Linked DNA regions of Prochlorococcus marinus str. MIT 0919. The protein of the gene in region 1 interacts with the protein of each later gene in a pairwise test. Links are inferred from orthologs where the notes say so. Each region holds a gene or a part of one and is shown on either strand. Other genes may lie near its edges.

What was found.
Region 2: the proteins of rpe (region 1) and eno interact in binary tests that used the Escherichia coli proteins (3 or more experiments, as listed by UniProt). The link is inferred for Prochlorococcus marinus str. MIT 0919 from one-to-one orthologs.

The regions. Positions count from the first base shown.
Region 1 is NZ_CP114779.1:369,325-384,863, forward strand. What follows is about bases 71-2,949. They hold rpe (ribulose-phosphate 3-epimerase), read left to right. Parts: upstream 71-1,071; coding sequence 1,072-1,827; downstream 1,828-2,949. Other genes in these bases: glpX (class II fructose-bisphosphatase), read right to left, coding at 71-875; ccsB (c-type cytochrome biogenesis protein CcsB), read right to left, coding at 1,848-2,777; O5635_RS02215 (LptF/LptG family permease), read right to left, coding at 2,815-2,949. Outside these bases: more of glpX, read right to left, coding at 1-70; more of O5635_RS02215, read right to left, coding at 2,950-3,996; lptB (LPS export ABC transporter ATP-binding protein), read right to left, coding at 4,008-4,736; O5635_RS02225 (DUF309 domain-containing protein), read right to left, coding at 4,818-5,210; translational GTPase TypA, read right to left, coding at 5,212-7,005; O5635_RS02235 (M15 family metallopeptidase), read right to left, coding at 7,091-7,831; chlP (geranylgeranyl reductase), read left to right, coding at 7,943-9,286; glyS (glycine--tRNA ligase subunit beta), read right to left, coding at 9,292-11,457; O5635_RS02250 (NADPH-dependent assimilatory sulfite reductase hemoprotein subunit), read left to right, coding at 11,577-13,334; O5635_RS02255 (M15 family metallopeptidase), read right to left, coding at 13,307-14,035; ATP-dependent DNA helicase RecG, read right to left, coding at 14,376-15,539. UniProt on the Escherichia coli protein: Catalyzes the reversible epimerization of D-ribulose 5-phosphate to D-xylulose 5-phosphate.
Region 2 is NZ_CP114779.1:1,396,710-1,412,280, forward strand. The notes cover bases 5,293-8,203. They hold eno (phosphopyruvate hydratase), read left to right. Parts: upstream 5,293-6,054; coding sequence 6,055-7,353; downstream 7,354-8,203. Other genes in these bases: O5635_RS07635 (ATP-dependent Clp protease ATP-binding subunit), read right to left, coding at 5,293-5,472; gloA (lactoylglutathione lyase), read right to left, coding at 5,518-5,910; O5635_RS07650 (ABC1 kinase family protein), read right to left, coding at 7,376-8,203. In the rest of the region: rplJ (50S ribosomal protein L10), read right to left, coding at 1-160; rplA (50S ribosomal protein L1), read right to left, coding at 387-1,091; rplK (50S ribosomal protein L11), read right to left, coding at 1,167-1,592; transcription termination/antitermination protein NusG, read right to left, coding at 1,692-2,309; preprotein translocase subunit SecE, read right to left, coding at 2,402-2,644; more of O5635_RS07635, read right to left, coding at 2,731-5,292; more of O5635_RS07650, read right to left, coding at 8,204-9,064; O5635_RS07655 (hypothetical protein), read right to left, coding at 9,061-9,381; O5635_RS07660 (hypothetical protein), read right to left, coding at 9,421-9,933; O5635_RS07665 (NAD(P)/FAD-dependent oxidoreductase), read left to right, coding at 10,174-11,130; O5635_RS07670 (P-II family nitrogen regulator), read right to left, coding at 11,132-11,413; O5635_RS07675 (sodium-dependent bicarbonate transport family permease), read right to left, coding at 11,418-12,413; O5635_RS07680 (SulP family inorganic anion transporter), read right to left, coding at 12,480-14,135; O5635_RS07685 (DnaJ C-terminal domain-containing protein), read left to right, coding at 14,283-15,218; hemB (porphobilinogen synthase), read left to right, coding at 15,260-15,571. UniProt on the Escherichia coli protein: Catalyzes the reversible conversion of 2-phosphoglycerate (2-PG) into phosphoenolpyruvate (PEP). It is essential for the degradation of carbohydrates via glycolysis.

The DNA.
Region 1 (15,539 bases):
AAGAGCAAACCATCTGTAATTCCACTACCGGCAAACACAACGTTATTCCCGGAAGCAAGTTCTTCTGCTTCATAAATCTTGTCAATATCTGTAATACCCATTTCATTTAAACGTTGGATATTACCCTCCTTTGTATAGTCAGCCCATTCAGAAGTCATTGCAATTGCTGGGTCATAGACAAGCTGTCCTTGGAAATGTCCGCCAAGAGCCCTCATCGCTGCCGCTGATATAACACCTTCAGGAGCTGCCCCGATACCCATTAGACAGTGAGTGCCGGTACCTGCAAAGCCACAAGCAATAGCTGCCTGAACATCTCCATCAGAAATAGGCTGAACTTTAGCTCCAGTGGAACGAATTTCAGAAATTAATTCTTTGTGCCTAGCTCTATCCATAACAACAATTGTCAACTGATCAGCGGATAAGCCCAAACATTCAGAAAGTATACGAATGTTTTCAGTAGCAGAATTACGAATATCAACCTTCCCTTTAGCTGCAGGAGGAGCAGCAAGTTTCTTCATATAAAAATCAGGAGCATTAAAGAGGCCACCTTTATCAGATGCAGCAAGAACTGCCATTGACCCTCTTTGGTTATTAGCGCAAAGGTTTGTCCCTTCACAAGGATCGACGGCAAAATCCACACCTGGACCAGAGCCTGTTCCTACTTCTTCGCCTATATAGAGCATAGGAGCTTCATCTCTTTCTCCTTCTCCTATAACTATTCTCCCTTGCATTTCAATTTGACCCATGCGCTTTCGCATTGCCTCAACGGCTGCAGCATCAGCTTCGTCTTTTTTGCCTAAGCCTGTTAACTGAGCAGAAGCTATTGCTGCCTGTTCTACAACCTCGAGAATTTCTTGAATTAGAGTGCGATCCACTGGAAACAAAAGTTGGGGGAAATTTAGAGCTAGGCCAGAAAGGATGGATTCTTGTGATTAGTAAAAAAACCAATCAATAGAAATTTCCGTTTACCTGAATTATTGGTCGAGCGGGGACAACTTTATCAGTGGAAGGAATAACTCTTTGAAATGATCAATGAATCAATAGAATCTCTGACATCCAATCATAAAAATAATGACCTCTTCAAACACATCCATCGGTTCTCACCCACATAGGCCTGTACAGATAATTCCGTCTGTACTACCAGCTGATTGGGCCAATATGGGCCAGTGCGTAAAAGACCTAGAGAATGCAGGCGTAGACAGAATTCAGTTTGATGTAATGGACGGAAATTTTGTACCAAATCTAACTTTTGGCCCCGAAATGATTGCTGCCTGCAGAAAATACTGCAATGTACCTTTCGAAACTCAACTAATGGTTAGTCAATACAACTGCGAAACGATGCTTGAAGCATACGTAAATGCTACAAAAGGTCCCAACGGTGAACCTGGTGTTGTAATTGCCCATGTAGAAGCAAATGTTCATCTCCATAGGATCCTTGGTAAAATTAGACAACTTGGAGGATCACCTTCTGTAGCGTTAAACCCTCATACACCTGTTGAAATGGTCAAAAATATTTTAGATATGGTCGATCATGTTCTTGTAATGACAGTTAATCCAGGTTTTGGTGGCCAAGCTTACATTCCAACAATGCTAGAAAAAATAAGTGAGTTGAGAAATATTATTACAAGCAGATCATTAGATGTAGATATAGAGGTAGATGGAGGAATTAAAGCAGATTGGACAATATCTCAATGCGCAGGTGCAGGAGCTAATTGTTTCATAGCTGGTAGCGGTATGTTTGCATATCCATCTTTAAAAGAAGGTTGTGATGAACTGCGGAAGGTAGCGATTGATGCACAATCAGGGAATGTACTTTCGAAAAATTAATAAATTAATTTGAAAAGTAATCAAGATAAAAACCAACCATAACTATGCAAGCCGATTCCTAATAAATTCACTCCTAGATAACATATAATTACTACAAATAAGCCGAACAAAGCTATTAAGGCTGGCTTTCTACCTTGCCAACCTTTTGTTATTCGCGCATGTAAATAAGCTGCATACACTAACCAGGAGATCAAAGCCCATGTTTCCTTAGGGTCCCAACTCCACCAAGTACCCCAAGCTTCGTTAGCCCAAACAGCACCACTAATTAGACCGAAAGTTAAAAGTAAAAAACCTAAAGTTATAATCCTATAACTCAAATTATCTAAATACTCAGCATCTGAGAATAATTTAGAAGAGTTTTCGACAAGAGGTTTTGTTAAATTAGAGAAGTTGGTTTTGAATCCACCAATGCCTATTGAGCTGCCTCGAATCTGAAGCTCTTCTGAAACATTGGTGAATAAAACAGCCAAGGAAAGAAGAGAGCCAAGCATTAAAGCAGCGTAGCTACACATAATTACTGTTACATGCATAACTAGCCAACTAGATCTTAAAGCTGGAACTAAATTTCCTGTAAGTTGTAATTGCTCTGGAAGGGCAAAGCTAGCAAATGAGATAGTCAATAAGGAAAATGGCGTGAAAAGTGCTGGAATAACGGGAGAGTTATAGTTTCTTTCTATTAACAGTTGGAGTAATGTAGAGGTCCATGTTAAAAAGCATAGTGATTCATATAAATTACTTACAGGGAAATGACCAGATTGAAGCCACCTTAAAGTTAATTGAGAAGCGAGAGTAAGATTAGAGATGGCTATAAATACTTTCACAAAGGACGATGTACGGTTAGAAGCAATGCCCCAAAACGCGAAAGGCAAGGCAAATAATATAAATAAAAAGGATATAAAACCAAGAATTAATGAAGGATCATCGAAACTAGTGATAAAAGGGATAGTCATTATTGTTAAATATGTTCTTATTCTATTATGAATGGCTTTAATTAGCTTGTTTTAATAAATAGGCTCCACTAAGAAGCGATATAAAAACTGGAGCCCATGCTGAAATGACAGGGTTTACAGCACCACTTACTCCAAAAGAACTAAAAGTAAAGCTCAAAACATAATAAAAAAGTATTAAGACAACACTCAAACCAAAACCTTGGCTTCTACTTGTTGAGGTATTTGGCTTTGCACCAAGAGAAGAACCAATCAAAGCGAAAACAATACAAGCCATGGGCAAGGTAAATTTCTCTTGAATTCTTACTTTCATTCTTCGCGCTTCTTTAATATTTCCACTTTTTATATAAAGTTGTTCAGCCTGTAAAGCTTCTGCAACGGTCATATCATTTGCATCCTTTGGGATAGAACCTATATTTATGGGCCCAGTACCAAGGGGATAAGAATAACTCTCAAATTTAGTAGTAGTAGAATTTCCATTAGGAGACAGAGTTAAAATCATCCCATCAAAAAATTCCCAAAAATCTTGCGACTCATTCCATAATGCCTTTTCAGCAACTATCATTTGCGTATATCCTTTTTTAGAAAAATCTAAAAGCGTTAAATTTAATATTTGTTTCTTATCAATTTTACCAGCATAAAATAAATGCGTAAGCGTCTTCCTTCCTTTATCTTCATCAAATCCTTCAACACGACCTTTCTTTGAAAAAATAATATCTTCGCCTATCTGGGTTGAGATAGCTTTACCAAGAGAATTTTGAAGTATATATTCTGATGCTCGATTCGAACGTGGAACAATACTATTGTTAAATATAAAGGTTAAAGATGTAATTAATAAAGCAAGTACCATCGCAGGTGCTATCATTCTTGTAGTAGATATACCAATACTTCTAAGCGCTTTTAATTCACTATTAGATGACAATCTACTATAGGCAAGCAAAGTAGCCATAAGAACAGCCATCGGGAAAGAAAGAACCATAAATCCCGGTATTCTCAAAAGAAAAACTCTTAATGCAATATTAAATGGCAACCCAGATTCAACAATCTGTCTAACAAGATCGAACATGACACCGACAGACAGAGAAACCACTGTGAATGCGGAGATAGCAAAAAATAGAGGAGGGAATAATTCACTTAAAAGCCACCTATCTAGGAGTGGTATCTGCCGCCATTTCCTCACAAATGACCGTAGGAAAGATATTGTTAGAGTTAAAGGTTTCATGTAATTAGAAATTATAATTTAAAATCTTTACCTAAATAATGAGTCTTGACCAAAGGGTTATTAGCTACTTCATATGATGAGCCTGAGGCTAAAATTTTGCCGTCACTTAATATATAAGACCTGTCCGTAATAGCTAAAGTTTCTCGTACATTATGATCAGTTATAAGTATGCCCATACCCCTAGATTTAAGTTTTTGAATAAGTCCCTGTAAATCAACTACCGCCATAGGATCAACACCTGCAAAAGGTTCATCAAGGAGTAGATACTTAGGACCTGATTGACCTAACGCTAAAGCCCTTGCGACTTCGCATCTTCTACGTTCACCGCCTGAAAGTTGATAACCCCGTCTTTGAATAAAAGAGCTTAAATTAAATTCATCTACAATTCTTTCTCGGCGTATACGAGAGTGAGAGTGAGATGTAGATCCTTGAGCCAGAGCTATATCTAGATTTTGCTGAACAGTTAGCTGCCTAAACACACTTGATTCCTGAGGTAAATATCCAACACCTAAACGAGCCCTGTGGGGCATGGAAAGGTTTGTAATTTGCTGATGTTCAAGGAAAACACCGCCAATATCTGGGCTAAGCAATCCAATGATTAAATTAAATGTTGTAGTTTTCCCGGCTCCATTAGGGCCTAAAAGACCAACCACTTCTCCTGGAAGAACGTCTAAAGAAATATTATTTACTACCTTTCTACCTGAAATAGATAAGGTTATTTTTTTTAGTTGCAGACTCATTCTTCTAAACTACTTCACCAGATATACATATAGCAAGTAATTTATTATTAAAATAAAAACTATATCTTCGCGTTTTTAAGACTAGTAGATATTTTTAATAATTACTGGAACTGCCAATTCCTTTACATTGTTTTGATGTTGAAGACTATGCAACCTAAGTTCAACTATCTCACATAAATTTTTAATATTTAACCCTAAATGTGGCGAATCTGGTCTTTTCAATCTTCCCAAGCCCTCACCATAAAGGATCATAGCTCCCTTGATATTATTGCTTTCCAAGTGAACTTGAGCTACTGCAATTTGAAGAATTCCCTGAATGGTTATTCTTGGCAATCCATTTGTTTCATGCCAAATCTCCTCGAACAAGTCATGGGCTAAGTACCACTCACCAGAATTAAATAGATTAATTGCTTCAGCAAATCGTGTATCTTGTAAAATATTTTCCTCGTTAAATAGAGGATTGTATACATTCATTTTATTTTTTCTTGGTTGATACTTTCCTTAGCCTGATTGACTCTGGCGTAACTTCCAACATTTCTTGTGGTCCAATATATTCCAAAGCTCTTTCTAGGTTCATCTCTATAGGGGACTGTAAAGTATCTAATTCTTCGGCACCAGATGATCGCATGTTAGTAAGTTGTTTGGTTTTACAAATATTTAGTTCTAGATCCTGAGGTCTATTATTCTCACCTATGATCATGCCTTTATATACTTTAGTGCCTGGCTTAATAAAAAACTGACCTCTATCTTCTGCATTCTTAAGAGCATAAAAAGTAGAAACACCCTCCTCAAACGAAATTAAAACACCATTCCTACGTGAATCAAATTCACCCATCATTCGACGATATTCGAAAAAAGAATGACTCATTATTCCCTCTCCTCTTGTAGCCCTAATAAACTCTCCTCTAAAGCCAATTAGGCCCCTTGAAGGAACAAGAAACTCTAGCTGAGTTCTGCCATCATTACTGTTAAACATATTTTGCATTTCTCCTTTTCTAGTACCTAGTTTCTCAATGCAAATACCAACCGATTCCTCTGGGATATCAAGAACAAGTGTCTCATAGGGCTCACAAGTTATATCATCGATATCCCTGAAAATAACTTGAGGCTGGGAGACCTGAAACTCGTAACCTTCTCTTCTCATTGTTTCTATCAAAATTCCAAGATGTAGTTCGCCTCTGCCACTTACTGAAAAAGAATCTGGGGTATCAGTATCCTCTACGCGCAAAGCTACATTTGTAAGTAATTCCTTATATAATCTTTCTCTTAATTGACGACTGGTAACAAATTTACCTTCTTTCCCAGCAAAAGGTGAATCGTTTACAACAAATGTCATTTGAAGAGTTGGTTCATCGACTTTAATTAAAGGAAGAGCATTTGGTTCATCTGGGCAAGCAATAGTCTCTCCAATATTTACATCATCAAAACCTGCTACAGCGACAATATCTCCTGCATAAGCCTCTGTCTTCTCAATTCTTTGTAAGCCTTCAAATCCTAATAATTTTGATATCTTACCTTGTTTTATTGTGCCATCCTCTTTGATAAGAGATGCTTTTTGGCCACTACGAATAAAACCATTATGCACTCTCCCAATAATAATTCTTCCAAGGAAATCTGAGTAATCTAATGTAGTTATCTGAAGCTGGAGAGGTTTGTCCTTATCTCCAATTGGAGGTGGTACATGTCTAATAATAGAATCAAATAATGGCATCATATTTTCACTTTTAGTTTTCATATCAGGCTTTGCAAAACCTCCTAGACCACTTCCAAATAGATAAGGAAAGTCACATTGATCATCGTCTGCTCCTAATTCAATAAAAAGGTCTAAAACCTTGTCAACAGCGATTTCAGGGTCGACTCGTGCTCTGTCAATCTTATTAACAAAAACAATGGGCCTGAGTCCATTCTCTAGTGCTTTCTTCAAAACAAAACGAGTTTGTGGCATGGGGCCTTCATTCGCATCAACAATTAACAAGCAACCATCTACCATCCCAAGAACACGTTCTACTTCTCCACCAAAGTCTGCGTGGCCAGGAGTATCTACAATGTTTATACGGGTTTCCTTGAAAGTGATAGCTGTATTTTTAGAAAGTATTGTGATGCCTCTCTCTCGTTCAAGATCGTTAGAGTCCATGACACAGGTTGGTACAGACTCATTATCTCGAAAGATACCTGATTGAGAGAGAAGAGCGTCTACAAGAGTCGTCTTGCCATGATCAACATGAGCAATTATTGCAATATTGCGAATTGATGGTCTATCAGAATTCATTTAATAAACGCCGTCCCAAAAATAAAGCAGTAACAAGTGCCGAAACAATATCTCAAAGTGAGTACATTTACTAAAAAAGTCATTTTCAATATTTTGAGCTTTGACGTAATAACTCTTGATTGGTCCTTTTAAATTGTTCAAGAGCCTCAACTGTGCCCTCAAATCTCCAATGCCAAGGTTCATAACTAACTTTCTGGCTATTTCCCTTAGGGAAAGAAAGTATAAAGTGATATTTAGCAGCATTGGCCTTAAGCCAACGAAATGCTGGTGTTGCCTCGAATGAAACTTCAAAATCGGTATCCCTTCTTGTACCATCCCCTAGGTCTATTGCATATCCAGTACTGTGCTCTGAATAGCCTGGAGGAGCAGAAACTCTAGCTCGTTCAATTGCGATCTGATTTCTTAAAGACTTGTTTTCATAAAATATTGATCTTTGCAAGTCAACAGATCTAAAACCACTTAATAGAACCAATTTGATTCCATCTCTAGACGCAGCTGATCTCATTCTATCTAGAGCAAAATATGTATCTTTATGGACTTCTAAGCCTGGATAAACTTCAACAAGATCCTTCTTTAAAGCTTCTGGGTAAGGGTAATGCCCAAGCAAACGCTCATCATTCAATGATTTAACTGCTATTTGTTTATAAAAAACATCTCTAATTGATAAGAAATTGGATATCCACAAAAAAGAAAACAAACCAATTGAAGAAAGAGCAATCAATAGAAATTTTTTATAAACAGCTCTATTAGGCCTGACTGGCCTAGACCTAAGCGCGAGAGGTATCTCATCACTGGATTTATTACGAGCTGTATCTGCCCGACTCACAAAATAACTTAAAATTCATGTTTCGATCGTAACGGTCTTGCACATTAGTTGAGACGAGAAAAGGTATATAGATGTAAGTTTTTAGAAAGATATCAAGTTTAATTTAAAAAGATGTTGCGCGTAGCAGTTATCGGAGGGGGGCCAAGTGGCTCCTGTGCAGCAGAAGTTCTTGCAAAAGCAGGAATAAATACGTGGTTATTCGAACGAAAATTGGATAACGCAAAACCATGCGGTGGTGCTATTCCTCTTTGCATGGTTTCTGAATTTGATTTACCTGACTCGATAATTGACAGAAAGGTAAGAAATATGAGGATGATTTCACCCTCTAATCGAGAGGTTGATATTAGTCTTGATAAGGTATATGGAAAGACCGAGAATGAATATATAGGTATGTGCAGGAGAGAAGTAATGGACGCATTTATGAGAGAGCGAGCAGCGGAGCTAGGTGCAAAATTAGTTAATGGACTGGTAACAAAAATAGAGACTGGAAATAATAGGCAAGGTCCTTATAAACTTACATACTCAGATTTTGAAAGCGGTGAATCTACAGGAGAAACAAAAACCCTTGAAGTTGATCTAATAGTTGGAGCTGATGGTGCTAACAGCCGTGTAGCAAAAGCAATGGATGCCGGCGACTATAACGTCGCTATTGCGTTCCAAGAAAGAATTAAACTTCCTCAAAAGGAAATGGGCTATTACGAAGATTTGGCCGAGATGTATGTAGGTACAGATGTTTCTCCGGATTTTTATGGATGGGTATTTCCTAAATATGATCACGTAGCTGTGGGAACTGGCACTATGCAGAAGAACCAATCATTGATAAAAAGTCTTCAAGAAGGTGTGAGGAACAGAGCAAAGAAAAGGTTAGTAAATGGCGAAGTAATTAAGGTTGAGGCTCATCCTATTCCTGAACATCCAAGGCCAAGAAGAGTAGTCGGAAGAATGGCATTAGTAGGAGATGCCGCTGGATATGTAACTAAGAGTTCAGGAGAAGGAATATATTTTGCTGCGAAAAGTGGTCGAATGTGTGCAGAGGAAATTGTTGTGGCGAGCAATAAAGGAGAAAAAGTTCCTTCAGAACAACAACTCAAGCAATATATAAAGAAATGGGATAAAAAATATGGTGCGACTTATAAGGTTTTAGAAATACTTCAAAACATATTCTATTCAAATGATGGTGCTAGGGAAGCATTTGTAGAAATGTGTGATGACATGGATGTTCAAAGACTTACTTTTGATAGTTATTTATACAAAACAGTTGTAGCTATGAAGCCTTGGCAACAATTAAAATTGACTTTCCTTACGCTTGGTTCAGTTCTTAGAGGTAGAGCTTTGGCTCCAAAATCATATCAACCAGTTCCAAGTGCTGTAAGGGAGGACGATGAAGTCAAAAAGATGCTTGCTGTAAGTACTATTAAGGGTGGAATTAAAGTTAAAAATGAGCAGCTTAAGTAAATTTTCTAAGCTTTTATCAAATCAAAATCAGCGATAGTAAATGCTTGATTACGTAATATAGATAATAAATTTAAACGATTATCTCGTATTTTCTTATCTTCTACCATTACCATCACACTTTCTGGACCGTCGAAGAAATTGGCCAATGTTTCATTACCAGATTCAAGACATTCAGCTAAAAGCCTATGCCTATCTCTATCGGAAGATTTAACAATAGGTTCAATCTTGTTTAATAATTCAAATAATTTGACCTCGGATTGTTTCTCAAATAATTGAGGATTTACAATATTTTCTGAAGACAAGACCTCCAAGTCTAGATTTCCTTTTGCCGCAAGTCTTGATGCTCGTGTAACGACTGAATGGAGGCTAGAAAGCCTTCCGGAGGCTCTCATCTCAACTAAAAGATTTGCCTTATTAGATATTTCAGTTAAATCTGTTAATAAAGTATCAATTTTAAGTGATTTACCAGAAACAGCCTGCACTAAGTCATAGTCAAAAGACATTTCCTCCAACAAACTAACAATCCTAGATTGGAAAAAATGCTTTATTTCTAGAGATAATCGAGAGTTGCTAATATTAAATGCTGGGAAAAGAGACTGCCAATAGGTGGATGCTTGGTCTATAAAAGTAGCAAAATCAAACTGTAAATCTTTGTCCCAAATAATTTGCAAGATACCATTAGCTGCTCTACGTAAAGCATATGGATCAGAAGATCCTGTAGGTCTTTCGCCTTTAGCAAAAATACTGAGTAAAATTTCCATTTTATCTGAAATTGCTAATAAAGAACCTATCAAGGAACTAGGTAAGAAGTCTCCTGCACCTTTCGGTAAATAGTGTTCATAAACTGCTAGAGCAACTTTTCTATCCTCTCCTTCAAAAAGAAGGTATTTACCCCCTATTACTCCTTGTAATTCGGGGAATTCACTAACAATTTGACTAACAAGATCATGTTTTGAGTAATAGGCTGCTTTATTTAAATGAGATGCTTCCGAAGAAGAAATACCTATAAAATTAGATAATTTAGATGCTATCCATTCTATACGTTCAACGCGATTAAGTAAGGTTCCTAGGCCTTCTGCAAAAGCTACATTTGAAAGTTTTTCCCTTCTTTGTTTACTTTTTATAGCTAAATCAATATCTATAAAGAATTTAGCATCTGAAAATCTTGCTATTAGAACTCTTTGATTACCATTCGTAATATTTTCTGAAGAGTCTTGAAGTCCATTGGAAATACAAAAGAAACTTGATTCTAATGTATTTTTCGAGTTCAAAAGTAATGGATCTTTTTCCTCATTTGATGAATATAAAGGAATATATCTCTGATGAACTTGCATAACATTAATAAGGACCTCAGGGGGAAGTTCAAGAAACGAGCTGTTAAATTGGCCTTTAATTAAGAAAGGTGATTCAACTATATCTGTTAGCTCTTCTAATAAGTTCTCTGGCAGATCAGGATAAGCCTTAAGGCTAAGTGATTCTTTTTCAACCAATGATTTAATAAGATTTAACCTATCTTTTCGGTTAATGATTACACCTGAATCCTTTAACAAGTTAATATACTTTTTTGGCTCTGCGATGGTTATAGCCTGATTGAATAATCTATGACCTCGAGTAATATTACTGGACTTAATTTTAGGGTCAATATTTGAAAGTTCAATTGGGAGAATGCTTTTATCAAGTAAACATACAAGCCATCTTATAGGCCTAGAGAAGCGAAGACTTCCTACACCCCATCGCATAAACCTTTTACCCTGTAAATCGTCAATCCATTTAGGTATTAGTTCGACTAATAGATCCTGAGTTGTTAAACCAACTTCTAAAATTTCTGCAAATACAAAATCACCCTTTGAGGTCTTTTTGATCAAAAGGTTCTCGGGCAATACACCATATCTTTTCGCAAAACCTATTGCAGCAGAAGTGGGCTGGCCATCTTTATAAGCATTAGCTGCGGGTGGTCCTTTCCTCTGATCAATGAAATCAGGTGCCTTAGGTGGCAAACCCTCAACTAAAACCGATATTCTTCTTGGGCTACTTGAGCAGGTGATTGATCCATAATCCAATTTTTTTAACTTAAAATCAGTAGCAACCATCTGTTCTAGCTGTGGAATCACAAGTCGAGCGAAATCTGCCGGTAATTCCTCTGTTCCGATCTCCAGCAATAGTGAGGACACAAACAAAAGATTAGATAGATATCACACTTTATTGAATAACGAGTTAAAAAAGTATTATTGATGTAGCTAGATAGCCAAAAAGCTAATTCGTGACAAAAAGAATCCAAAAATCAGCTGATATGGATGATGGTCCTCTGTCACCTTGTATTGCAAATGGCCAGGATCGGTCAAAGTTCGAGCAATTTAAGGCTGATAGTGATTACTTGCGAGAACCTCTGTATACAGAATTAAGAAATGACTCTAACCATTTTACAAATGATGCGGTACAGCTATTAAAGTTTCACGGCAGTTATCAACAGGATCACAGGGAGAATCGAAGTAAAGAGAAAGGTAGAGACTGGCAAATGATGCTACGACTTAGATGCCCAGGAGGATTGATATCGGCAAAATTATTCTGTGCTCTAGACAGTCTTTCTGAAGAACTTGGGAATCAAACCCTTAGGGTCACAACTAGGCAAGCTTTTCAAATGCATGGAATTAGAAAAGAAAACCTAAAAACCGTCATAAATACAATTGTTAAATCCATGGGTTCAACCCTTGCTGCCTGTGGCGACATAAATAGGAATGTAATGGCTCCTGCGGCTCCATTTATCAAAGATGGCTATCCAGCTGCAAGAAAGCTGGCTAATGACATTGCTGATCTACTGAGTCCTAGCAAAGCAGAACACACCTATCTTGAGCTTTGGGCTGATGGAGATTTGAGTTATAAAATAGCTCCCTCAGAAAAAGTAATAGAAATGAGAAAAAAACAATTCAAAGGGCAATTATATAGCGGAGATGAAAAAGAACCTCTATATGGAGCAACATATCTACCCCGAAAATTTAAATGTGCAGTTACTGTACCTGGTGACAATTCTGTTGATCTATTAACACAAGACATAGGCATAGTGGTATTTACTGATGACAAGCAGAGGTTAAAGGGTTGTAACGTCTATGTTGGTGGCGGCATGGGACGTACACATAACAATGAACAGACATTTGCTCAAACTGCCAAGCCGCTTGGTTACATAGAAGGTGACCGTATATTTGAATTAGTACAATCAATACTCGCCTTGCAAAGAGACTATGGAGACAGAAAACTTAGAAAGCACTCTAGGATGAAATACCTAATCCACGACAAAGGAATAGACTGGTTTATACAGAAACTTAAGGCGGAATATTTTAAATATACAATTCATACATTAAAGAAAGAAAAAAAAGCTGAGCTGAAAGACTACCTTGGCTGGCATAGCCAGTCTAAAAACCAAGCTTTTGTCGGCATACCTCTTTTATCAGGAAGGATAAGCGGAGAGATTAAAAAGGGTTTAAAAGAAATTATTAATAAGTACCAATTAGAAATCCGTCTTACACCCAACCAAGATCTTCTCCTTTGCAACATTGGGAAATTTCAAATTAAATCCATTAAAGATGATCTTCGTAGAATAGGGATTAGTAGTCCTGAATCGCCTGAAGCAATATCAAGGCATGCGTTAGCTTGTCCGGCACTTCCCCTATGCGGGCTAGCAATAACAGAAGCCGAAAGAGCTTTGCCAGATATTCTTCAAAGAATGAAAGTTCTTCTTAAGGAAATAGGAATTAATAAAACAATCCTTATTAGAATGACTGGTTGTCCAAATGGTTGCTCTAGACCATATATGGCAGAGTTAGCATTGGTTGGTAGTGGTGCAGATCAATATCAACTATGGCTTGGAGGCAGTCCAAACCTTGAAAGATTAGCAAAACCATTTTTACAAAAAATGACATTGTCGTCCTTAGAAGAAACAATAACTCCTTTATTAATTAGTTGGAAAAACTCAAAGGCAAATATCAGTTTTGGCGACCATCTGATTCAAATAGGTGAGCAAAGAATTCAAGGCCTACTGTCTGTTAATTCATAAGCACCATATAAAGCGCAAGGCGAACTTGATTCCCAAGCCCAGAGTTGATCTCCATAACTAAAATGCCACCATTCCTTAGGATGCTGTACAAAGCCAGATTCAAGCATAATGTCCCGCAAAAGATTTCTTCTTGAATGAAATAAAATAGCTTTAGAAGATGTTTGCATGTCTCGATGACTCGCATAATATTGAGGGTGTGAGATATCACCTAAGGCATCGATATCCCCGCCCATATCAACAAGTATTTGATCGTGTGTTACTAGTGTTAGGTCCACAGCTGCTCCAGTGCTATGAGGTGGAGGAGTTAATGGATTTGTACTCGGCTGAGCCCAAAACTGCTTAACCTCATCTATGACATTGAGATAATCTGTAGTTGGGTTAAGGGGTGAAAATTCAATCCCCTTCTTAAGACATTGATCTTTAATTACGAAGTCAACCATAAACTCTTGTACACGAATGGGCCTCCAAGCATCAAAAATACCCAACTTATAAGAAGAAAATTTTTTCTCGGAAAGAAATTTCTGAGCGTTTATTAATTTGGTGACTACCCTTGATCTTAGAAACCAAGGGTGAAGTGTTCCTCCATAAGGAGCACCAAGAGCAAAATAGGGATGTGGCTCAAGTCGAAGAATGGTACCAGGAAGCTCTACCAAAGGGTCATCAGACGGAGAGATAGGTATATGATTCCAAGGTCGAGTCACGAATTTACACCCAATACAAGGTGACTTTCCACAGCCAGGGGTGTGTTTTCCACAAAACTAATCTCGTGAAAAAGGACTGATTAAGATTTTAATAATTTTACAAGTGAAATTCAGATATTGTTCGCGAAAAATAAGGATTGACAATTTTACACATTAGTTAATGTTATTACCCCCATAAAAGCCTGCAGTAACAGGGCTCATAAAATAGTAGTCAAAGGAATTCTAATATTAAAAAAAAATAAATATTACAATTTCACTAAAAACATTGTGACCAATAATACATTCAAGCGCTTTTCTTGTACAACGTGTCTTGATTGAGACTCAACATTGTGGAAAATTATTAATTCAATTTCATTTGGCCTACAAACCTTTGCAGATGTGCATCAAGCATCATAGAAAGGAATTTATTTCTAGAAAGATTAGGATCATCCTCCAAAACTGACAAAGCTTCTTTTCTTGCAAGTTCTAATACTGCTGAATCATTAATCAAATTAGCCAACGCAAAATCAGGAAGACCCGATTGTTTGGTACCCAGAAATTGTCCTGGCCCCCTTAAGCTTAGGTCTATTTCAGATATCTGAAATCCATCGTTAGTTGCAACTAAATGTTCTAATTTTTTAATTGACATTGGATTCTTTCCTGAATCAACAAGAGCACATTCTGATGACTTAGCTCCTCTGCCTACTCGGCCACGTAATTGATGAAGTTGGGATAACCCAAATCGATCTGCATTATCGATTATCATTAACGTGGCATTTGAAACGTCTACACCTACTTCAATAACAGTTGTAGATACAAGGATATTTAGCTCTCCTGATAAAAAATTTCTTATTGCAGAGTCCTTTTCATGGCTTTTCATTCTGCCATGCAACAAACCAACGCTAAATTCAGGGAAGATTTTCTCATTTAAGTCATGAAATACATTAACTGCAGATCTTAAATCAACTTTTTCTGATTCCTCAACAAGTGGAAGAACAAAATAAACTTGTTGCCCACTCGAGACATGATCCCTAATTAAACTATAAATACGTTTACGTTGACTATTAAAGAATAATGTGGTCTTAATTTGCGTTCTTCCGGGAGGCAATTCATCTATTTGGCTTACATCCAAATCTCCATGAATTGAAAGGGCTAAAGTCCTTGGTATAGGAGTTGCCGTCATGGTAAGCAAATGAGGCTGAAGGCCCTTATTCAGTAACATATTTCTTTGATTGACCCCAAAACGATGCTGCTCATCAACAACAACTAAACCCAAACGAGCAAAAGAAACATTATCCTCTATTAATGCATGTGTGCCTACTATGATTTTAAGAGAGCCAGATGAAAGATCATTCAAAATATTCCTGCGGCGCGCAATAGTTGTTGAACCAGTAAGCAACTCCACGGTTACATGCAATTGTGGAAGCCATTTGCAGAGATTTCTGTAATGTTGATTTGCTAGAACTTCTGTTGGTGCCATAAAAGCTCCCTGCCACCCAGCTTCTACTGCATGTAATAGAGCCGA
Region 2 (15,571 bases), 1.0 Mb from region 1 along the record:
CCTTGCATACACCACTGCTTGCCTCTAAACGAGCTCGCAGATCAGACATTTCTTTGATGGATAAACCTTGGTAATCAAGGACAAGAGCCATTTCAGATTGATCTAGAAGACCTTTGATCTCCTCGACTATTTGTTTTTTGCTCTCCAGGGTGCGGCCCATGGTAATTGGATCGAATCAGGGGGAAAAGCTGACATGCGGGCGAATTTATCTCGATATAGAGACGAGGCCGCTATTGATCAATCCAATTAGAAAAATCGTTGCGTTTACCTCGGCAGGGTTTAAAGGAGTTGTGCAAATATTGCACAGTTCTCTTACCTGCTGTCTTTGGCCGGGCGCATGCCCTTTGACTGTTAAGTCAAGTTATTAGAATAATATCAAATTGTAATTAGTCTTGTGAAATATCTTGTAAAGCCGTGATGTCTATTTCTACAGAAGGTCCCATGGTGGAAGTTATATAAAGACTTTTCCAAAAACGGCCTTTTGCTCCACTTGGCTTATTTCTATCGATAGTTTCTTGAAGAGTTTTGAGGTTCTCAAGCAAAGCTTCTTCTGAAAAACTGGCCTTACCAAAACGTACATGGATAATTCCAGCTCGATCAGCTCTGAATTCAAGTTTTCCAGCTTTAAACTCTTTAATTGCTCCTGCAATGTCAGTTGTAACTGTCCCCGCTTTAGGATTAGGCATTAGCCCTCTTGGTCCAAGTACTCTTCCAAGTTTTGCAACCTTAGGCATCATGTCAGGTGTAGCAATAAGAAGATCGAAGTTCATTTCTCCTTTATTAATAGCTTCTACTAAATCTTCTTCGCCTGATATATCCGCCCCAGCAGTTTGTGCTTCGGCAACTTTTTCTCCTCTTGCGATCACAGCAATCTTGATAGTTTGTCCTGTTCCTTGTGGAAGTGCAACAGTGGTTCTTATCTGCTGGTCTGTGTACTTGGGATCAATCCCCAAGCGAATATGTGCTTCTATTGTTTCATCAAATTTTGCTGTTGCAGTTTCTTTAACCAGTTTGATTCCTTCAATTGGTTCGTAGACTTTGTCCTCAACTTTTGAGGACAAACTAGTCATTCTTTTTGAAAGTTTTTTCATAAGGCTTTTTGGGGTTCAGCCGACAAAGATTGTCTCCCCCTATAAGGTTTTCTTGGTCAAATTGAAAGAGATCTATTAGTCAGTAATTGAAACACCCATATTTCTGGCTGTTCCTTCTATGACTTTCATTGCTGACTCGATGCTATTGCAATTGAGGTCTGGCAATTTAGTTTTAGCGATTTCTTCAAGTTGACTACGTTTAATAGTACCTGCTTGACCTTTTGCTGACTCGCCAGAGCCCTTATCTATACCTGCTGCCTTGGTAATTAGGACAGCTGCGGGTGGGGTTTTTGTTATGAAAGTAAAACTTCGATCTTCAAAAACAGAGATCTCTACGGGGATTACAAACCCTGCTTTGTCTTGAGTCCTAGCGTTGTACTCTTTGCAAAAGGCCATGATGTTTACACCATGTTGTCCTAATGCAGGACCTACTGGAGGTGCAGGGTTTGCTTTGCCAGCCTGGAGGGCCAACTTGATCACAGCTACAATTTTCTTTGCCATCGTCAATAAATTGGATTCTTAGTTAAAGGAAAGTGTTTAAGGCTTTTGCAAACTTACTTCCTTAAAGGCCTAATAAATTACTACTAAGCAATTAAGTTTTTAGTTCTGTTTGCTTATTTGTGAGAATTCAAGCTCAACAGGAGTTTCTCTCCCGAAGATAGAAAGGAGTGCTTTTAATTTGTTCCTTTCCCCAGATACTTCAATAACTTCTCCTTGGAAATCCTTAAAAGGTCCTCCAGTAACTAGGATTTGGTCGCCTTCTGATAAATCAAGTTTCACTACCGCTTTCTTCTCAGAGGCTCGTTTAAAGATTCTGTTTACTTCTTCGCGACTTAATGGCCTTGGCTTTATATGCCCTCTTCCTCTGCCAGTAGGTCGACGATCTTCAGCTCCAACAAAATTAATAACGTTAGGTGTGCTTCGAACTGCCATCATTGTGTCCTCATCAAGAATCATCCTGACCAGTACATAACCGGGAAAAACTTTTTCTTCCGTGGATTGCCTAGATCCATCTTTTTTTAATTTAACCGCTGGAGTTTGAGGAATTTCTATTTCAAGGATTCTATTGCTTACACCTAGAGTTACAGCTCTTTGTTCAAGAGTTGCTTTGACTTTTTTCTCGCAACTGGAAGCGACTTGAACGGCATACCATCTGGCTATTGTTGTTTTCGCAATAGAAGCACTGTCTTCCAATTTGTTTTGAGAGGGTAAATCCATTATTTGAGATCTTTCTGGAGGGTTGGAATCAAACTCTGACACGTTGTTTAAATAAATCGATAAAGGGTAATAAGGGTGTTGAAATTCATGTTTCAACGAAATATGTGAGAGGCACCCCAACCAAAGAAACGACTTACTGCTGCAATTGCTGCGGCAGATAGGGTTACCATTAATATTACAGCTATTGACTCGCTAAATAGTTGTTGGCGACTCGGCCAAACTACTAATTTAAGTTCGTCAATAGTTGTGGCCAGAAAACCTTTTTTGGGAGAAGGATCTTCATTCGATGGTTGAGAAACCGAATTTGGGGTTTCGTTAGAAGTTGTGCTTGTCACTGTTAGAAGTCTCAGGCTGAATCTTGTGAAATAGCTCTGAATTGCAAAGTCCCTTTACTAGTTTAGATTAATCGATAATGACTATTTTAGTCCTCTCCAACAAATATTAGGGGTTCAGATTTGTCTGTTGCGGTTTTTATCCTTACTGCATTTAATCCAACAAATTTGTCTTCTAATAATTTTGTAGCAAGAGGATTTTCAACTCTTCTGCGAAGAATTCTTCTTAAAGGCCTAGCGCCATACTCTGGCTCATAACCTTCACTTGCAAGTGTTTCGATTGTTGAATTATCTATACGAAGTTCTAAATCTTGTTCAGAGAGTAATTTCGTTAATTCATTAAGTTGAAGTTTTACAATTTGTTTTAGACCATCTAGGGAGAGGGGGCTAAAGCAAATTATTTCATCTATTCGGTTCAGAAATTCTGGACGAAATTGTTTTCTTAGTGCTTGATCAATGTCTTCGCTGAGATCTTTTATCGGGTTGTTTTCATTATCAGAAGGATCAGTTCTGTGAAGTGTATTTTCTAGAATTTTTCTACTAGCAAGGTTGCTTGTCATTACGATTACAGTGTGACGAAAGTCGACGGTTCTTCCCTGAGAATCAGTTAATCGTCCATCATCTAGGACTTGAAGCAGAATATTGAATACATCTGGGTGTCCTTTCTCTATTTCATCTAAAAGTAAAACTGAATATGGTTTACGCCTCACAGCCTCTGTAAGTTGGCCACCTTCTTCATAGCCAACATATCCAGGAGGAGCACCTAGAAGTCTTGCAACTGCATTCCTTTCCATGAATTCACTCATATCAAGCCTTATTAATGCTTCTTCTTCGTCAAACAATGATGATGCTAGGGCTTTTGCCAGTTCCGTTTTGCCTACACCTGTGGGGCCTAGGAAAAGAAAGGATCCAATAGGCCTAAAACTATCTTTCATTCCTGCTCTGGCTCGTTTTATGGCTTCACTAACTGCTTTAACAGCTTCTGATTGTCCAATAACTTTACTTGCTAACTCTATTTCTAAAGTTAAAAGTTTTTGCTTCTCACCTGCTAATACTTTATTTACAGGTATCCCTGTCCAGCGAGCTACAACATCTGCAATATCATTAGGCTCTACTCTATTTCGCAAGATTGATTTTTTATCATTATTCAATATTTCCAGCTCTGCTTCTAAGTTTGCTATTTCTTCTTGTAAGTAATGCTTATCATCATATTTGAGCCTAGCTACTGTTTCAAGATCCCCTTCATTCTCTGCCTCTTCTATTTCATGATTTAACGAGTTATCTTGATTAATTAAATTTTTAAGCTCGTCAAATTTACTTTTTTCTTCTTTCCATTGATTTGATAATTCGATACATATTCTTTCAGATATTTCTATTTCATTTTGTATTTGTTGAACCTTTTCTTCTAATCCTTGCTCTTCAGCATTTATTAGTTTTGAACTTAAATTTTCTAATTTAAGTTCCTCTTCTTTTAAAATTTTCGGCTTTGAATTCACTTCTAATTTTATTTGTGCCGCTGCTTCATCAATTAAATCGATAGCTTTATCTGGAAGGCAGCGATCACTTATATATCTATTTGCTAATCTATTTGCTGTAATTAATGATTCATCAGTAATGCTGACACCATGATGTATTTCATATTTTCCCTTAATACCTCTCAATATCTCTACACTAAGATCAATACTTGGTTCTTTAATTAGAACTTGTTGGAACCTCCTATTTAGTGCTTGATCTTTATCAATTGTTCTACGAAAATTTTCAGGTGTTGTTGCACCAATACATCTTAGTTTCCCACTCGCAAGAGCAGGTTTAAGAAGACTACCTGCATCTGCACTTGATCTATCTGTGCTTAAAATTGTATGTAATTCATCAATAAATAAAATAACTCCTTCTTCAGGTTTGCTAGCTCTCTCAAGAACTGACCTTAGCCTTTCTTCAAATTGACCTCGAAATTTCGTACCTGCAATTAGCGCACCTAAATCTAGTGATATTAACTTCAATCCTCTTATGGAATCAGGTACTTCATTGCTAACTATTTTTTGTGATAGAAGCTCAGCAACAGCTGTTTTCCCAACACCAGGTGCACCAATTAAGACAGGGTTATTCTTACCTCTACGAGATAATACTTTAATGACTAATTGGATTTCTTCATCTCTACCTATAACTGGGTCAAGTTCTTTATTTAAGGCTGCAAGAGTTAAATCTTTACCAAATTCTGTTAATGGATTGAGTGGTTCGTTTGCTTCTTCTTTGCTTAAAGAGCTTATTTTTTCTATAGAATTTTCATTAACGAACTCCCTAGCTTTCCTTTGACTTGAATTTGTGACTTGACTGACTGATTGCGAGGTGTTTGATTTATTTTCATACTTAACATTTGGAATATTACCTTGTATAGGTAATCGCCTTAACTCACTTTCTATGATTTCACTAGGTAGACCAGCTTCTTCAAATAATTCAGCTCCAATCCGCTTATCTCGACCTATAGCCATAATTAGATGAGAGATTTCGATTAGTTTTGAACCCCAGCGACTTCTGAAAATCTCAGCTTGGTCTAGTAATTCTTCTAAATCCTCACCAATAAAAAGTTGATTATTACTTGATGATGCATTGCGAGAAAGAAATTCCTCAAGATTATCTAAAAATTCATTATGGTTAATTGATAAAGCTTGAATATTATTTTTGAATTGTTGGTCGGTAAACAGTACGAAAAGAACATGTTCAACATCGAGGTATTCATGCCTCCAGCGACTGGCTTCTTTTTCGCTTTCTAGTAATAAGCCCCATGAATTCTGGCTAAATAGTTCAGGGTTATGGGTAAGACTTTTTTTCATTGTGACTTGGATTATAGCTTGTATAAAAAACCTTTAGTCAGGTATTCAATTTTTGGAACTCTTTTCAATTAATTCAATTTTGTAGCCATCAGGATCTTCAATAAAAGCAATTAATGTGTTTCCATGTTTCATCGGTCCAGGTTCTCTGACAATATTTCCACCACTTTTCCTGAGTGATTCGCAAGTCTCAAAGATATTTTCTACGCCTAACGCTATGTGACCATAACCATTGCCAATTTCGTAATTAGGAATATCCCAGTTGTGAGTAAGCTCTATCACAGTATTTTCCTCCTCTACTCCGTACCCTACAAAAGCCAGGGTGAATCTGCCTGAGGGGTAGTCTTTTTGCCGAAGAAGCTTCATCCCTAAAACCTCTGTATAAAAACTTAGTGATTTTTCTAGATTGCCTACTCGAAGCATCGTGTGGAGCATCCTCATGTCAGGTGATATGTTTTTAATAACTTATCTTTATTCTGCTAGGTAAAATAGTTTCTTACAGGCTTTTCAAGTACCAAAACTACTAAAAGCAGAAAGAAATTGACCAGCACCTCCAAAGATTTAAAACAACTACTCTTAGGCAACGTGATTGATTCTCTTGATCTAGTTATAGATACTGTTTTGGCTAGAGAGGTTCTTGACTCTAGAGGTAACCCTACTGTTGAGGCAGAGGTCATATTAGAGGGAGGAGCTATAGGAAGAGCAATTGTGCCTAGTGGAGCTAGTACTGGTGCGTATGAAGCCCATGAATTAAGAGATGGAGGAAGACGGTATATGGGCAAAGGTGTTTTAAAAGTGGTTGAGAATATTGAAGAGCGCATAGCACCAGCAATTTGCGGCTTGTCTGCGATAGATCAAGCTGCTGTAGATGGTTTGATGATTGAATTGGATGGAACAGAAAATAAATCTAATCTTGGAGCAAATGCCATACTGGCGGCAAGTATGGCAACTGCAAGGTCAGCAGCAAATGCTTTGGGAATTCCCCTTTATAGGTATTTAGGGGGACCAATGGCTTCTCTTTTGCCAGTCCCATTAATGAATGTCATTAATGGTGGGGCACATGCCGCTAATAATCTCGATTTCCAAGAGTTTATGCTTGTTCCTCACGGTGCAAGTAGCTTTAGAGAAGCTCTTCAGATGGGAGCAGAAGTCTTTCATACCCTGAAGACACTTCTTTCTGATAATGGTTTATCTACGGCTGTTGGTGATGAAGGGGGTTTTGCTCCTGATTTAAAAAGCAATCATGCGGCTGGAGATTTATTAGTTACAGCAATTGAGAAAGCGGGATTTTCTCCTGGAAAAGAAGTTTCTTTAGCCTTGGATGTTGCCAGTACAGAATTTTATCAAGAAGGAAAATATTCTTATGGTGGTAAAACCTTTGCTAGTGATGCAATGGTTAAGGAGTTAATCGCACTTGTAGGTTCTTACCCAATTGTTTCAATCGAAGATGGGCTGGCTGAAGATGATTGGTTGGGTTGGGAATTATTAACAAATGAATTGGGCAATAAAGTCCAACTTGTTGGGGATGATTTATTTGTAACTAATACTTCTCGTTTAAAAAGAGGTATAGATGAAAAGATTGCTAATTCGATATTGATTAAAGTCAATCAAATTGGTTCTCTCACTGAAACCTTGCAAGCAATAGAACTTGCTACTCGCTCAGGATATACAAGTGTCATTAGTCATAGAAGTGGTGAAACTGAAGATACAACTATTGCAGACCTTTCAGTTGCTGTGAAGGCAGGACAAATTAAAACAGGATCATTAAGTAGGAGCGAGAGAGTCGCTAAATATAATCAATTGCTTCGTATTGAAGATGAGCTAGGTGCTCAGGCTGTTTATGCTGGCACGGTCGGTTTAGGTCCTAGAGGTAGAAGTTTGTAAAGGGTAATTCTTGTTGGTTTAATTATTGTACTTTTCTTTCTGTTTTCAGTCTTTCTACTCGTTCGTCTCGTCTCATTTTTAGCTGTAACTTGATCCAACCCATTGAAACTGGTAGCGCAAATAGTAGTGGCAAGAGAGAGAAAACAGGCTGTTTGCTAGATCCTAAAAGTGCTGCAGCAATACCAAGACAACCTATCAAGATTGATTGAGACATTGATTGTTGAGCACTTATCATTCTGCGTAGTTGTCTATCAGATTCACCTAGCCTTATTTGTAATTGAAGATCACCTTGTTCTAATCGTTCAAGACTTTCATCTAATCGTTTTGGCAGAGCGACTGCTTTACTGCCTAGTTCTCCTACTTGGCGACCAATCTCATTAATTAGATCATTAGGATTGGAATTTTGTGAGCTCATAATTGACAAGAGGTATGGCTTTGCTATTGAAATTAAATTAAAGCTAGGATCAAGAGTCCTGCCAACACCCTCAAATGTTGAAAGTGCTCTAATAACAAAAATTAATTCTACTGGCAATCTAAAAGGTTTGCCGTAAACCAATTCGTAAAGATCTCCTGAAAGTTTATCTATTACATTTGGGGAAAATGGAGGAGTAAGCATTTCGTCTAGCATTACCCTCACTAGTCGTCTGACAGGGCCAATATCAATCCCTTTAGCAATTAGGCCTGCTTCTTGTAATTCTAAAACCAATCCTGATGAATCTTTTATAGCCGCAGCTCTCACCATAGAACCAAGCTTGCTTCTAAGTCGCTCAGAGACCATCCCCATCATTCCAAAGTCGTAATAGATAAGGCATCCCTCTGGACTGATTGCAAGATTCCCAGGGTGTGGATCTGCATGAAAAAAACCGAATTCAATTAGTTGCTTTAAATAACTAGAGGCTCCAATTTCAGCGATATTTGATGGGTTGATTCCTTTTTTAGCTAATGTTTTTTGATCATTAACTTTAATCCCAGGGAGATAGTCTAAACATATAATTTTTTGTGTAGTTAGCTCCCATATGACACCAGGTATTTGAATTTTTGGATCGTCGAGAAATTGTTGTCTAAACCGTGCAGCAAACTCAGCTTCTTTTCGAAAATCTAGTTCTCGGAGTAATACTTTTTGGCATTCTTTTGCCATGCCAACCCAATCTCTTCCTTGACTCCAAGATTTCTTTTTTTGAAGTAATGATGCAACTGACTGCATTACTTCAAGGTCTAGTCTGAAAAATGTTTCTAATCCAGGACGTTGAATTTTAAAGACAACTTCTCTTCCACTTTTCAGATGTCCCTTATGTACTTGAGCTAGTGATGCAGCTCCTAAAGGTATTTCTTCTATGTCAATGATTTCTTTGCATCTTGGACCTAATTCATATTCAAGAATTTCTTGGGCTATTTGAAAATTAAATGGTGGAACATTATCTTGAAGAGAAGCCAATTCAATTATCCAACCTTTTGGTAATACATCTGGACGTGCCGATAGTAATTGTCCTAGTTTTATAAATGCGGAGCCAAGTTTGAGTAGTTCTTTTGTTAACCAGCGTGCTCTTTTTGCCTGCCTAGAATTTTGTTTTAGTTTACTAAAACCTCCTAAGTAAGACCATTCTTGATTATCCCACCAAAGAAAGATAATCAGCAGTAAGACTGATTGCCATATATTTATTGCACGAATATTTCTGCGAATAGCTTTTTTTAATTGCTTGATGGTTTTCAATCTATGCCCTCAAAATTTCTTGTTAGCTGTGAAATTTTTCTTCTCAACTGTTCAATTTTCATATCTGGATCTTTTTTACAATCTTCGTTGAATATTGATGAATTTGTTGTTCCCTTATCTTCTTCATTACCTTCTTGATCAAGACGAGTTGCTTCGTTGATGATTTCATTCTTTAAGAGATTCCATTCTTCTTTAAGACGGTCTGGAGCATCTTTAGCTTTTAGAGCTATTTCAGATGCTTGGTTAAGAATTTCCTTCCCTATGCGAACAGTTAGTCGATTAAGGGTTGCTTTAATAAGGTTTTCAGATGAACTCATAGCTTAATTCATAAAGTTAACGAATTAGAGTTTTGATGATTATGGGTCTGGAAGGGACTCAAAAAGTTTTTTGAAAGGTTGATTTTTTCTTTCTAATACTTCATCAACAATTTTAAACTTGTTTTCTATTAAGGGGTTTGGTTTGTCTTGTTGGGGATTTTCTATCAATTCTAAATCATTTATATTTTCACTAGATAGAGCTTTGAAAAATCCCTCTTTTTTACTCCCATTGTTCAGTTGAGTGGGCTTAGACTTGCCAAGTGTTTTAGAGGCCTGTGCAGGCTGTAGGGGCTGTCGAAGGCCTTCAATTTTTAAAGTGGTTTCTGACTGTTTAGTTGTTCTCTGTGGCATTCGATTTAAATTTTTGTCTATTGCCCCATGCTGATTTATTTCATTGCTCGAAACAGAAGTGCGCGATTGGGTTTGACTCCCTTCTAAAAAAGGGACAAATATCTTTTTGGACGTTATATACCCAATGGCAATAAAAGCTCCTGTTCCAAACGGGATTATCCAGAATTGAGCAATTTTTTTAAAGTTTTTGTTTATATTCATAATTCTGCAATTCTTTGGATTTTACATAAATGCATTGCTGTTACTTGCTTTTGCCCATAAAATTTATTCTCAGAGTCTTTACTAATTCTATTAATCGGGTGCATTCTTTTCACAATGCCATCCATAATTAACTAAATAGAGTTCATGCTCTTAAAAGGTAGACCTGACGATTCCTTTTAATCGCAGGTCAATATTTCCTCTTATATAGGAAGATAAACAATTCAAGGAGAAACAAGCGTTTTGGAAACTATTGAAGCTGATGTTGTCATAGTTGGCGGAGGGCCTGCTGGATGTAGCTGCGCTTTATATTCTTCCAGGGCTGATTTAAAGACAATAATTCTTGATAAAAACCCCTCTGTTGGTGCTTTGGCTATTACTCATCAAATAGCCAACTACCCTGGAGTGCCAACAGATATCAGTGGAGATGATTTATTGACTTTAATGCGTGACCAAGCAATTCAGTATGGGACTGATTATCGTAGAGCCCAGGTTTTTGGTATAGATGTAACTGGAGATCTCAAAACTGTTTTCACTCCTGAAGGTACTTTCAAGGCAAAGGCTCTTGTGTTAGCTAGTGGTGCAATGGGAAGACCAGCTTCTTTTAAGGGAGAGGCTGATTTCTTAGGCAGAGGAGTGAGTTACTGTGCTACCTGCGATGGTGCTTTTTACAAAGGGCGAGAAGTTGCAGTAGTTGGCGTGAATAAAGAAGCCATAGAAGAAGCGAATGTCCTTACTAAATTTGCTTCCACTGTTCATTGGATCACCTCTAATGACCCTAAAGAGGATGATTTAGATGCTCAAAATTTAATTCAAGAACCTAATGTTAAACATTGGAGTAGGACAAGGTTGATGCAAATAGAAGGGGGTGATGCAGGAGTGACAGGCATTCTCGTGAAAAATCGCACTCAGGAGTCACATCAGTCATTAGCTCTTGAAGGTGTATTTGTCTATATGAGTGGTTCCAAGCCAATCACTGATTTCTTGGGTGGTCAAATAGCTTTAAAAGAAGATGGAGGAGTTGTTGTTGATGATTTCATGTCTACTACCTCTGAAGGTGTTTGGGCTATAGGCGATATTCGTAATACTCCTTTCAAGCAAGCAGTAGTAGCAGCGTCAGATGGATGTATTGCGGCAATGGCTATTGATAGATTTTTAAATAGTCGTAAATCAATCAGAGTTGATTGGGTTCATTCATAAACTACATTTCTATAGCTTCGGAAATATAAGCAACTCCACCGTAATAGTTCAGTATTGATTGAATATTTTCTTTTATGTTGTTGATTATTTCTATTTCGCAAAAAACTATGACATGAGCATTGGCTCCTAAGCCAGTAAACTCCATGTCTTCTGAAACAACAGTTTGAGGACCTTTTCCTGTTGCATGCTTCATAACTGTATAACCAGGCACTTCCGCTTCTTCTAGTGCCTTTAAAATTGCATCTAGTTCTCTTTCACTAAAGATCAAATCCAAACGTTTCATTTATTTATCCTATGGATGGAATAATTTTGTTAACTAATCCCATATATAAAGGTATTCCTATAACTATGTTGAAAGGGAAAGTTAATCCTAATGTCGTTGAAATGTAATAACTTGCCTTGGCTTCTGGGACAGTCATTCGCATGGCTGCTGGAACAGCTAAGTAAGAGGCACTTGCACAAAGAACAGCAAATAAAAGTGCATTGCCAGGACCAAGATATAAGGCTTTGGCCACCCATATACCTATGAATGCATTGAGTAAAGGTATAATTACTGCGAAAAAAATTAAAAATGGACCTGCTTTTTTTAGGCTAGGAAGTCTTTGAGCAGCAACAATACCCATATCTAATAAAAAGAAACATTCCGCTCCATAAAATAATTTACCTGTGAATGGCTGCATTTTTTCAACACCGATAGGGTTATGTGCTGCAGTTAAAAAGCCAATAAAAAGACTTCCTAAAAGTAAATAAACGGATCCATTTAGCATTGATTCATGCAAAATTGCAGTCCACTTCATTTCTCTTGCATTAGGCCTTTTTTTAGGTGCATATAATTTGACAAGCAATAGACCTACAATTATCGCTGGGGACTCCATTAAGGCAAGAGCTGCAACCATAAAACCATCAAAGGGAATCCCTTGGCTTTCTAAGAAACTTTCTGCTGTTATAAAGGTAACTGCACTTATTGAACCGTAAGCAGATGCAATAGCTGCAGAATTAAAGACATCAAATTTTAATCTTAAGATTACAAAACAAACCAAAGGTATTGTTAAAGACATAATTATTGCAGTCAGAACAGTTGGTAAAACTTGTCCTCCAAAGCCACTTTTTTCAAGCTCTAAGCCACCTTTGAAACCAATAGCTAATAATAAATATAAAGAAAATAGTTTTGGAAGGGGAGCAGGTATTTCCAGGTCTGAACGTACAACGACCGCAATGATCCCCAGAAAGAAAAATAATACTGGAGGTGCTAATACATTTTGCAGAACTAAATTTGTCTCCATAGGCTTTTTGCTTGATTTTATTTAAAGGGTATACTTCTGAGCGATTTTATTTTTAGATAGTACTGTTTATTTTTTAATTTCATTTAATGCAGCTTGAAGTGCTTCTTTCCTGCTGGTAACTATCTGATCTATGCCAAACTTAGATAGCCTTTCTTTCACTTTTCCAGTAGCTCCTGCTACATAAGCTTTCCTAGAATTTACTTTTGCTTCTTGAATCATATCTTCAATAGCTAAAGTAGCAGTTACCCCAAGTCTAGGTACATCAGTGATATCAAGAATTAGAACTTTATAGTTTCTTACAAGCATCATTCTTTCGCTTATTCCTTTAGCAGCTCCAAAACTTAAAGGTCCTTTAAGCCTAAATAACATTACTTCACCAGAACAGCGAGATAATAAATCTTGCTCTTCTTCAGGTAAGGATGGTAGATCTTCTTCTTGAGAATTAAGAGGGTTATCAGCATCCATGCCTTCCAATTGCGTTTGAGTGATTGAGTCAATCGTGAGCATATTGGCAACGAAAACACCAACTAAGACTGCCCAAATCAAATCCCAAAAGACTGTCATCAGAAGAACGCCATACATTACCGTGGCAGTTTTAAGAGAGAGAAGGTGAGCTCTGCGTAAGAAGCCCCAGTCGATAATATCTAGACCAACTTTTATGAGAATTCCCGCGAGAAGCGCTGTGGGGATTTGTTCTGCCAGAGGCCCCGCACCAATTAAAACAATTAAAAGCACTATTGAATGAACCATCCCTGATAAGGGGGTCGTTCCTCCAGACTTAACATTAATTACTGTTCTCATGGTTGCACCTGCACCGGGTAAACCTGAGAAAAGACCAGCTATAGCATTCCCAATACCTTGCCCAATCAGCTCTCTATCAGAATTGTGACGTGTTTGTGAAATGTTATCTGCTACAAGAGACGTAAGAAGAGAGTCAATCGCACCAAGTACTGCAAGTACTAGACCTGCTTTAAAAATAATTGGTAAATATTGGTTAAAGCTTGGGACACTTAAAGAAGGAATACCTTTTGGTATATCACCAATTCGATCTATCGCTGTATTGCCAAAAAAGAAAATTGAAATAGGTGTAACTATTAATAAAGCCAAAAGAGGAGAAGGGATCCATTGACTTATTTTTCTTGGAGTAAGAAAAACAATGCCCAGAGTCATTACTGCAACTCCTATTGCAGCTCCATTCGGCTCAAAATTATTGATTACAGTTGCAAGTGATTCAATTACTCCTCCTCTAGTGCTTATTCCCAGAAGAGGTCCAATTTGTAATGCAATAATAATTACACCTATTCCAGACATAAAGCCTGAAACAACTGAGTAAGGGACAAGAGTTATATATTTACCAAGTTTAAAAATTCCAAATAATATTTGAAAGAAACCTCCAATAACTACTGCTGCCATTACAAGGGGCAAAATTTGTTCTGCAGATAGGTCTCTTGGAACGCCCACTGCTGCAAGGCTTGCCACTACTCCAGCCACTGTTACGCTCATTGGCCCTGTAGGACCACTTACTTGCGCTGGCGTACCCCCAAATAATGCAGCTAAAAAACCTACTACAACAGCACCATACAGCCCATATATTGCCCCACCAGGCCCAAGAGCAGCGTTGCCAAAGGCTAGTGCTAATGGCAATGCAACTACAGCAGCTGTGATGCCACCAAGGATGTCACCTCTAATATTATTTAGGTGAAAACCGTTAATTAATTTCAATTGAAGACTCCGTGGGGGATCTTGTTCCATACAGCCTAAATCTTTCAGGTACTTTTCGTTCGGGCTTCCCTACATTAGGATTTACGCCAAGTTAGGAACTCAGCTGGGAAACCTAATGCAATTAGTGCTTTTAGGTCAAATACTTTTATGAAAGTTGGAGGTTATCGAGATTATTTTCATATTCTTGGCATCGATCAAAATGCTAGTAGCAATGAGGTTAAGAGTGCTTTTCGCAAACTTGCTAGAAAGTATCACCCAGATTTAAATCAAGGTGATTCGCAAGCTGAGGCAAAATTTAAAGAAATCAATGAAGCCTATGAAGTGCTTTCAGATCCTCTTAAGAGGAAGCGATATGAGCAGTTTGGTAAATATTGGAACCAATCTACTTTTAGCAATAATGCAAGATCTGGGCTTGATATCGATTTTGGAAAATATGGAAATTTCGATGAGTTTATCAATGACCTCTTAGGCAGATTTGGTTTTGCTAGTGGGGTTCCTAGTGATGATAAGTTTCCACAACCTATACCAAGAAAACCTATAAACTTAGATGCAGAAGTTTTACTAAAGATTTCTTTCTTAGAAGCTTTCCAAGGTTCACAACGAAAGTTTTCAGTAGACCAGGAGGTAATACAGATAAAGATTCCGAAGGGAATAGCGAATGGTGCAAAACTAAGAGTGAAAGGTAAAGGGAATTTTCAACCAGGCATGGGGAGACGGGGTGATCTCTATATAAATATTGAAGTTGAAGAACATCCAGTTTGGAAGTTTCAAGGTAATCATCAGCTTTTCGCCGAATTGCCTCTTGCTTTGGATGAATGTTTACTGGGTGGAACAATTAATGTAATGACCCCGGATGGTGAAACTGAATTAACTATCCCTTCAAACATTTTGCCAGGGCAAAGTTTGAGATTAAAAGGTAAAGGATGGCCTACTACCAATACTTCTCGGGGTGACCTAACCCTAGTCATTAAGTTGAAATTGCCTGCAAAATGGACAGCTAAGGAGCTTGAGTTCCTACATCAACTTCAGAAGCTAAGAGTTACTAATCCACGAAAGGATTGGATGAGATTGGCACGTTTATAGCGACTTCGATATACGATCACTATTAAGTTTATATTTTGCGTATGGATTTAACGTATCGCCCTCGGCGCCTTCGCAGAACATCTGCTTTAAGAAGTTTGGTAAGAGAAAATATTCTCCAATCTACTGATTTTATATATCCATTATTTGTTCATGAAGGCAACGATGTGGAAGCAATAGGTGCCATGCCTGGAGCGAATAGATGGAGTTTAGATGCACTGGTTGGCGAAGTGGAAAGAGCATGGGACCTTGGGATTAGATGTATAGTGCTTTTCCCAAAAGTTTCCGAAGACCTTAAAACGGAAGATGGTTCAGAGTGTTTTAACGCGAATGGACTAATCCCAAAAGCTATTAGG